DNA from 3 places in the Pseudoalteromonas sp. HL-AS2 genome. Region 1 is predicted to be linked to each of the others. Evidence: predicted binding sites of a transcription regulator. Region 1 holds the regulator's gene; each other region holds the start of a gene.
What was found. The regulator sigma-54, encoded in region 1, starts transcription at its own class of promoters, with help from an activator protein. The targets are predictions, from matches to a motif close to GTTGGCACGNNNNTNGNNT.
Positions count from the first base shown of each region.

Region 2: a site for sigma-54 is predicted at 1,369-1,387, ahead of fliE (flagellar hook-basal body complex protein FliE). Genes of this name have one in related genera too.
Region 3: a site for sigma-54 is predicted at 1,212-1,230, ahead of RB215_RS02610 (PspA/IM30 family protein). Genes of this name have one in related genera too.

Region 1 is NZ_CP133571.1:2,664,389-2,667,573, forward strand. Features, by position in the region: gene lptA (lipopolysaccharide transport periplasmic protein LptA) at 1-259, shown strand, start outside; gene lptB (LPS export ABC transporter ATP-binding protein) at 256-981, shown strand; gene RB215_RS12430 (RNA polymerase factor sigma-54) at 1,051-2,544, shown strand; gene hpf (ribosome hibernation promoting factor) at 2,571-2,858, shown strand; gene ptsN (PTS IIA-like nitrogen regulatory protein PtsN) at 2,863-3,185, shown strand, end outside.
Region 2 is NZ_CP133571.1:855,930-859,114, forward strand. Features, by position in the region: gene RB215_RS04035 (sigma-54 dependent transcriptional regulator) at 1-1,267, shown strand, start outside; gene fliE (flagellar hook-basal body complex protein FliE) at 1,428-1,760, shown strand; gene fliF (flagellar basal-body MS-ring/collar protein FliF) at 1,781-3,185, shown strand, end outside.
Region 3 is NZ_CP133571.1:551,747-554,931, reverse strand. Features, by position in the region: gene RB215_RS02620 (hypothetical protein) at 1-235, opposite strand, end outside; gene RB215_RS02615 (PspC domain-containing protein) at 272-478, opposite strand; gene RB215_RS02610 (PspA/IM30 family protein) at 489-1,169, opposite strand; gene dusA (tRNA dihydrouridine(20/20a) synthase DusA) at 1,423-2,355, opposite strand; rRNA gene rrf (5S ribosomal RNA) at 2,704-2,818, opposite strand; rRNA gene RB215_RS02595 (23S ribosomal RNA) at 2,964-3,185, opposite strand, start outside.

The sequences.
Region 1 (3,185 bases):
AAAGCAAGCAGATGGCACTGTCATGAGCGCCAGCGCTAACGAAGTACGTTACGATGTAGCGAAACGTTTTTTAACCCTGGTAGGAGATGCAAACATTTCTCAAGCTGGGCAAAAAATTACGGCTAAAAGCATCACCTATGATATAGAGCAACAGCTTATAAGTGCTGAAAAAGATGAAAACTCAACTGATCGGGTACACACTATTTTAGTGCCTGTAGACGTAAAAAAAGAACAAAAACTCAATAAAGGTCAGCCATGAGTACATTAAAAGCAGAGCTATTAGCAAAAAGCTATAAAGGCCGTGAAGTTGTTAAAAATGTAGGACTTGAAGTAAAAGCTGGCAGCATTGTTGGTTTACTTGGCCCAAATGGCGCAGGTAAAACCACTACCTTTTACATGATTGTAGGCTTAGTACCTAGCGACAAAGGTAAAATATTAATTGATGATAACGATATTACCTTACTTCCTATGCACAGCCGTGCTCGTTTAGGTATTGGTTATTTACCACAAGAATCTTCTATTTTTAGAAAGCTCACTGTGTATCAAAATTTAATGGCTATTTTAGAAACGCGTAAGCAACTAAATAAACAAGCCAGGGAAGAAACCCTAAATAGTTTATTGGACGAATTTAGCCTGCAACATATTCGCGACAGCTTAGGTATGGCGCTATCTGGTGGTGAACGTCGCCGCGTAGAAATAGCACGTGCTTTAGCTGCAGATCCTAAATTTATATTGCTTGATGAGCCCTTTGCTGGCGTGGATCCCATTTCAGTACTCGATATTAAAAAAATTATAGAACACCTTAAAAATCGTGGTATTGGCGTACTAATTACCGACCACAATGTAAGGGAAACCCTTGATGTTTGTGAAAAAGCCTACATTGTTTCTCATGGGGAGCTAATTGCATCTGGTACTCCTGAATTTGTATTAAACGATAAAACAGTACGTGATGTTTATTTAGGCGAGCAGTTCAAACTGTAATATTTATGTTATTACTATAAGCATCTGCTAAGATTAATCATATCAATTTATAAGGATTGTTAGAGATAAATGAGGCAATCATTACAGCTGCGCATGGGCCAGCAACTTACAATGACTCCGCAACTGCAACAGGCTATTCGCTTATTGCAGCTTAGTACCTTGGATCTCCAGCAAGAAATACAAGAAGCACTTGATAGCAACCCATTACTTGAAGTTGATGAACAAGATTACACGGAAGAATCAGCAGGTAAAAACGAGCAAAAAGCAGATGACATTACTGTTAGCGCCTCTGCTGACGACACCCCAAGCGAGTATGAGCAAGATAGCGGTGAAGCACTAAATAAAGACACCATAAGCGACGACATGGCCATGGATGTATCATGGGATGAATATATGAGCGCAGCGCCTGCCTCTTCATCAGGGCCAATGCCTGAAGATGAATCTATTTATCAAGGTGCATCAACCGAAACCCTGCATGAATACTTAATGTGGCAATTACAGCTCACCCCTTTTAGCCCTACCGACGAAGCTATTGCCATAGCTATCGTTGAAGCCGTAGATGACTCTGGTATTTTAACCCTCAGTTGCGAAGACCTTTTAGCAAGCTTTAATCAAGAAAGTGATGACGAACACGAAGTAGAACTAGATGAAATAGAAGCAGTGCTAAAGCGCATTCAATTATTTGATCCTGTTGGTATTGCAGCTCGCAGCTTGCAAGAATGCTTATGCATTCAATTAAATCAATTTGATAAAGACACCCCTTATATTAACGAAACAAAAATGGTGTTAACTGATCATATCGATTTACTCGCTGCTCGCGACTATCGTACGTTAATGAAAAAAACTAAGCTCAAAGAAGAAGAGCTTAAAGAAATAATGACACTTATTCATACGCTTAACCCTAAGCCTGCGGATACTATTGTCAGAGAAGAGTCTGAATACGTTATACCTGACGTGTCTGTTAAAAAAATAAAAGGCCGCTGGGTGGTAGAGCTAAACCCAGATAGCATGCCAAAAATACGTGTTAACAGCCAATATGCGGCTATGTCTCGTACAGTAAAATCCAGCGGTGACAGCCAATTTATTCGCTCGCACTTACAAGAAGCTAAATGGTTTATTAAAAGCCTAGAAAGTAGAAACGAAACCCTCCTGAAAGTAACTAATTGTATTGTTAAGCAGCAACAAGCGTTTTTTGAACATGGCCCAGAAGCCATGAAACCTATGGTTTTAAACGATGTTGCCGAAATAGTTGAAATGCACGAGTCGACTATTTCACGGGTCACTACGCAAAAATATATGCACACTCCACGTGGCATTTTTGAGCTTAAGTACTTTTTTTCAAGCCATGTAAGCACCGAAAATGGTGGCGAATGTTCATCAACTGCCATACGTGCCTTGATTAAAAAGTTGATAGCTGCAGAAAACTTAGCCAAACCATTGAGTGATAGCAAGATTGCAGATATATTGGCTGAGCAAGGAATTAAAGTAGCTAGACGGACAATTGCAAAATATCGCGAATCTCTGGCTATTCCCCCGTCGAATCAACGTAAAAGCTTGATTTAAGACGTACAACAAAGAGGAAAATGCTGATGCAACTAAACTTAACTGGTCGTCATGTAGACATTACAGACTCATTAAGAGACTATGTAAATAATAAATTTGCAAAGCTGCAAAGACACTCAGATCACATAACTAATGTGCATGTTATTCTCGATGTAGAAAAATTAAGTCAAAAAGCTGAAGCAACAATTTTTGTAAGTGGCGCTGAGCTATTTGCATCGACCGAACACCAAGATATGTACGCTGCCATTGACTCGTTGATTGACAAACTCGATCGTCAAGTAATTAAACACAAAGAGAAGTTTGCTCGACACTAACACTATGAAATTAAGCTCACTTATATGCCAGGACTGCAGCAAAGCTGTGGTCCTTTTTAATAGTAAAAAAAGAATTTTAGAATTCATCAGTGAACTCGCGCATAAAAAAATGCCGTATTTACCTCAGCAAGATATTCTCACTGCTTTATTGGCAAGAGAAAAGCTAGGTAGTACCGGTATTGGCCGAGGAATAGCAATTCCACATGGCCGTATGAGCGGGGCACAAGAGCCTCTTGCCTTAATTTTAATAAGCGAAACCGCTATTAATTTTGATGCAATTGATAATCGTCCAGTTGATATTTTTGTTGCGCTTATAGTGCCCGATGG
Region 2 (3,185 bases), 1.4 Mb from region 1:
GCGCAGTATTAAATTAAATTACCCCGATTTACCGGTATTAATGATGACCGCCTACGCAACTATTGACGATGCGGTAGAGGCGATGCGCTTAGGCGCGATTGATTATATGGCCAAACCATTTGCACCCGAGGTGCTATTAAATATGGTGAGCCGCTATTTGCCCGAAAAACCCAAAGAAACCGACGGCCCTATTGTTGCCGATCCAACGAGTATTCAATTGTTGGAGCTTGCAAGCAGGGTAGCTAAATCAGACGCCAGTGTTATGGTGCTGGGACCAAGTGGCTCGGGTAAAGAAGTATTAGCGCGGTTTATTCATGATAAATCAGCGCGTGCAGCAAAGCCTTTTGTGGCTATTAACTGTGCAGCTATTCCTGAAAACATGCTAGAAGCAACATTATTTGGCTACGAAAAAGGCGCGTTTACTGGCGCGATTCAGGCATGCCCAGGTAAGTTTGAGCAAGCACAGGGCGGTACAATTTTACTTGATGAAATTACCGAAATGGATTTAGGCTTACAAGTTAAACTACTGCGTGTATTACAAGAGCGCGAAGTTGAACGCTTAGGGAGTCGTAAAACCATTACGCTGGATGTACGCATACTCGCAACCAGTAATCGCGATTTAAAACAAGCGGTTGCAAATAATCAGTTTAGGGAAGATTTATATTATCGCCTTAACGTTTTTCCGCTTATGTGGCGGCCATTATGCGAGCGCCCTGGCGATATTATTGTGTTGGCAAAGCATTTAATTGAACGCCATTTAATAAAAGCTAAGCAGCCGCTGGCTATTTTAGATAAGCAAGCTGAGCAAAAGCTCCTTAGCCATACATGGCCAGGTAATGTGCGTGAGCTTGATAACGTAATTCAGCGTGCGCTTATACTGCGCAGTGGCAACAGCATAAGTGAGCAAGCTATTTTTATTGAAAATTTAGCCCCAAGTAACTTTGTAGTAGAGCCAGCAATTAGTGAAAGTGCGTTAACTAGTGCCTATTACGATAGTAAAACAACAGCCGTTATTAATGACGAAAAGTCGGGTGATGAAAAGCTTGATGATCAAACACCGAATGAGCAAAAATCAGATTTACTCGCTCAAGATACAGGCAGTTATAAAGATGAGCTTAAAGATAAAGAGCATCGAATTATTTTAGAAACACTTGCGCGTTGCCAAGGCAAGCGTAAAGACGTAGCTGAAACTTTGGGTATTAGCCCGCGAACTTTACGTTATAAACTAGCGCAAATGCGCGACTTAGGTATTTCACTTCCTGCATAACCTTCAAAAAAGCCCTAAATTCAACACCTTGAATTTAGGGCTGTCAAAACTCTGACTAAGTAAAAACCAACTGTAACACCATGTATTTAAAGCTTTATTTATGTGGCACGTTTTGTGCTTTATTAACCTTAAGAGTTAACTGCATTGTTAGAGACAAATAATGAAAATTCAAAATAGCGCTGTATTTCAAGAAATGCAATCAATGGCCTTAGAAGCGGGCCGTAATAATCAAATTAATAAATTGCCTACGCAAGTTCAGTCTACGTCATCAGCACAATTTGGCGATATGCTTAGCAATGCGCTCAATACTGTGCATGAGTTACAGCAAGACACAGGTCAAAAAGTAAAAGCGGTTGAAATGGGCGACAGAAGCGTATCGCTTGCTGAGGCAATGATTGCTTCGCAAAAGTCTTCTGTTGCATTTGAAGCGACCGTACAAGTGCGTAATAAACTTGTTGAAGCTTACAAAGAAATCATGAATATGCCTGTTTAATCAGGTAGTGGAGAATAATTGTGGCGCAATCTAATCAATCTACAGATCTTGCACTTGCTAGTGGCGGTATTGAGCAAAGCGATAGTGACGATCAACAAGAACAAAAGTCGGGCTATTTAAGTGCGTTAAGCGGTGTTGATGTATTGCGTCAAGTTACCCTTATTATTGCACTGGCGATTTGTTTGGCAATTGCCATTTTTGTGATTATTTGGGCACGTCAGCCAGATATGCGCCCATTAGGTAAAATGCCCACCGAAGAGCTAATTCAAACGCTTGATTTTTTAGATGCGCAAAAAATAGATTATCAACTAGATGGCAATGTAGTGTCGGTTGATGAAAGCGAATACCAAAATATAAAATTACTAATGACTCGCGAAGGCTTGGATCAAGGTCCTACTTCTGGTTCAGACATAATAATGCAAGACATGGGCTTTGGTGTAAGCCAGCGCTTAGAGCGCGAGCGCCTAAAGCATGGCCGAGAGCAACAACTTGCCCGCACTATAGAAGAGCTAAATAACATCACTCGCGCCAAGGTGCTGTTAGCTATTCCAAAAGAAAACGTATTTGCCCGCAGAGAGAAAAAACCATCAGCAACGGTCGTACTTACGCTTAAACGCGGACGCTCGCTTAACAGCGAAGAAGTAGACTCTGTGGTGGATATGATAGCCTCAGCAGTGCAAGGATTAGAGCCTGCACGTGTAACGGTTACCGATCAAAATGGCCGTTTATTAAATTCGGGCTCACAAAGCTCACTTTCTGCGCGTTCTCGTAAAGAGTACGACCTAGAGCGTAAGCGCGAGCAAGAATACCTAGAAAAAATTGATAGCATTTTAATCCCTATTGTTGGTTTGAGTAATTACACTGCGCAAGTTGATTTGAGTATGGACTTTAGCTCATTAGAAGAAACGCAAAAACGTTATAACCCAGACCTACCAGCGGTAAGAAGCGAAACCACGTTTGAGGAAAACAACATAGGCGGCTTAGCTGTGGGTATTCCTGGCGCGTTAAGTAATCAGCCTCCGGTAAATTCAGATATTCCAGAAGTAGCAGGCCAAGGCGGCGCAGGAAGTGCTACTTCACCGAGTCGTACGCATAAAGAAGCCACGCGTAACTATGAGCTCGATACTACTATTTCGCATAAGCGCCAACAAAGCGGCACGATTCGCAGAATTAGTGTATCGGTAGCGGTTGATTATTTGCCAACAGTGGGCGAAAACGGTGAAACCACCATGACCCCGCGCTCGGTTGAGGCACTGTCAAATATTCGACGTTTATTACAAGGTGGTGTTGGCTTTGATATACAGCGCGGCGATGCCCTAGAAGTAGTAACAGTTCCCTTTGTACGAGAAGCCGTAGATATGAGTTTTGAAGTACCTTTATGGGAACAAGACTGGTTTATGAAAATAGTACGCTTAGTACTGGCTG
Region 3 (3,185 bases), 1.1 Mb from region 1:
ATGCCAATACAGTTCCGACTAATGCAACTGCTGCTGCGCCAACTAATCCTATCGTTATTAGTACTGCAACAGCTACAAAAATAATAATAGCCGCTAAAGCTCCTATTAGCTCAAGCCCAGTCCAACTTGTATCTGCAATCCAAAGCGGTAATTGCCAAGTATCAAAGTGCACCGCAGAGACAACATCAGTAAAAAATAGTAAATAAACAATTATACATACGGCTAACGCTTTCATTTAGCTCTCCTTAATTCAATCTAAATGTAAATTAGCTTAAATTGCTTTTTCTTCTAGGCAGCAATGCGCAATAAAATAACCTAGTGCAATTGCAAACGGAAAACTCAAAAATAATAAAATAGTGACAAGTCGTGTTGACCACACAGGTAAATCTAATCGCTGTGCTAAACCACTGCACACACCAGATATTTTTTTATCAAGTGGATCTTTGTACCAACCACGTTTGCTGTTAAAACTATTCATAATTATCTCCTTAAGCACTCTGTTTTAAGTTAGTTTTTAAATCAGCTTTTAAGCGAGCTAATTCTGCATCTACTTGTTCGTTTTTCACCAAAGCGTCTATTTGTGCAGCTATAGTATTTTCTGAATCAGTAAGCTCGTACGCTTCTACCTGTGCTTCAATACCTTCTACGCGCTGCTCTACTTTCTCAAATCGAGAGAGTGCATGTGCAACTTTTTCACTTTGTAATTGGCTATTTATTTGCCCCCTTGCAGCCACTATATTGTGCCGCTGTACTAACTGTGTTTGCTTGGCTTTAGCCTCGGCTATTCTTTGTTGCAAACGCTGACAATCCGCTGTCATTTTAGTTATTGATTGCTGCAGCGTTTCTAGTTGCAGCTGCTTTGCTACAACTGTGTTACTAATGGTTTGTTTTTCAAGCAAAGCTGATTTTGCTAAATCATCTCGACCTCTCTCTATTGCTAGCTCAGCTTTATCCTGCCAATATACTAAATTGTTATTTTTATTTTCAATTTGACGTTTAAGTGTTTTTTCTTCGCACAACAAAGCCGCTGTCGTAATGCGACACTCAGTAAGTGCATCTTGCATCTCGCTGAGCATTAAATTAAGTAATTTTTCTGGATCTTCTGCCTTGTCTAATATCGACACTATATTTGCTTGAACAATATCGGTTACGCGATTAAATATTCCCATGAGATTCTCCTGTTAACTTTTTAAGTGATTACACAAATTAGATTCCAAGAGTTATGCCAAGTAATAATATAAACAGTAAAACACATTAAATTCAGAAACTTAAACTTATAATTTATAAATTAAAGTTACTTTTAACTGAATATGATTAAGTGTAATTAGCCAATAAACTAAACTTTTGACTATTTTTTAGGATCAAAAAAGCCATCCGAAGATGGCTGTATTTATTCATTTATTAAATTATTCACTTAGCTGATTATTCAGGTACAAAACTCAAAGCTTTATCCATTACCGATAAGTCGGCTTGTTTTCCATGGCCATTTTCAGACAGATGACGCCTAAATCCACGGGCACCAGGCTGCCCCTGAAAAATCCCCAGCATATGACGAGCAACATGCCAAAAGTTAGCCCCTAAGCGCATTTCGTCTTCAATATAACTATACATAGAGCGCACGACATCATGACGAGATTGCGTGTTAGCGATATCACCATAAATCTTTTCATCCACTTCATTGAGTATAAATGGGTTGCTATACGCTTCTCTACCAATCATCACACCATCAATATGCTGTAAATGCTCTAAACTTTGTTCAATTGTTTTAACACCACCATTAAGACTTAAATCGAGTTGTGGATAATCTTTTTTCAACTGATAAACACGTGGATAATCAAGCGGCGGTACCTCTCGGTTTTCTTTAGGGCTTAACCCCTTTAACCAAGCTTTACGAGCATGAATAATAAAATCATCACAACCAACATTATGCGACGTTTCTATAAGTGCACACAAAAACTCATACGAGTCTTGCTCATCAATACCAATGCGCGTTTTAACCGTAACAGGTATATTTACTTCTGCTTTCATTGCCGCCACACAGTCAGCAACCAATTGCGGCTCACCCATTAAACAAGCACCGAAACGACCATTCTGCACGCGATCTGACGGGCAACCTACGTTTAAGTTAATTTCGTCATAACCACGCTCACCCGCAAGCTTTGCACATTGTGCAAGAGCCTGTGGATCAGAGCCACCCAGCTGCAATGCAACAGGCCCTTCGTGTTGATTAAAGTGTAGGTAGTCGCCTCGGCCAAACAAAATAGCACCCGTGGTGATCATTTCCGTGTACAACACTGTATGCTTAGTCATTTTACGATGAAAAGTACGACAATGACGATCAGTCCAATCCAACATTGGGGCTACAGAAAAGCGTCTATCGAGTGGTTTCATTGGTACACCGTGCTATATAAGTTTAAGTACATTTCGTTCAATTTAAATATCTCTTTTTTGCTTATTTACACACATTTAGATCTATTATTAATAAATAACTACACCATAGGGAACAATCAAAAGGGGTGTTTTAGAATATAAAATCAGGCGTATCTGCGCTAAATTCAAACATTATTATATCAGAATAAGCAAAAAATATAGATACCATTTATATTGAAAACGTCAGCGTTCAAAGTTCAGCCACTCACACTTCACTTTTCTGCAGACGTAAAAAAGCCCGACTATTTCTAGTCGGGCTTTTTACAATTTGGAGCCTGGCAATGTCCTACTTTCACATAGCAAATGCTACACTATCATCGGCGCTGTTTCGTTTCACTACTGAGTTCGGCATGGGGTCAGGTGGGTCCAAAACGCTATTGTTACCAAGCAAATTAGGGCGTTAATTCATATCACTACAAATTAACTGAATTTGGAAAATATCTGATAATATTTTTTAAGTCTTTGCGTAAATATCTACTTTAGCAATATTAACTTCTTGCTTGAACTGTCACATAAAACGCGTTTGGCGTTGTATGGTTAAGCCTCACGGGTAATTAGTACAAGTTAGCTTAATGCCTCACAGCACTTCCACATCTTGCCTATCAACGTTGTAGTCTCCAACGGCCCTTCAGAGAGCTTATAGCTCTAGTGAGAAATCATCTCGAGGCCTGCTTCGCGCTTAGATGCTTTCAGCGCTTATCAGTTCCGAACGTAGCTACCGGGCAATGCCATTGGCATGACAACCCGAACACCAG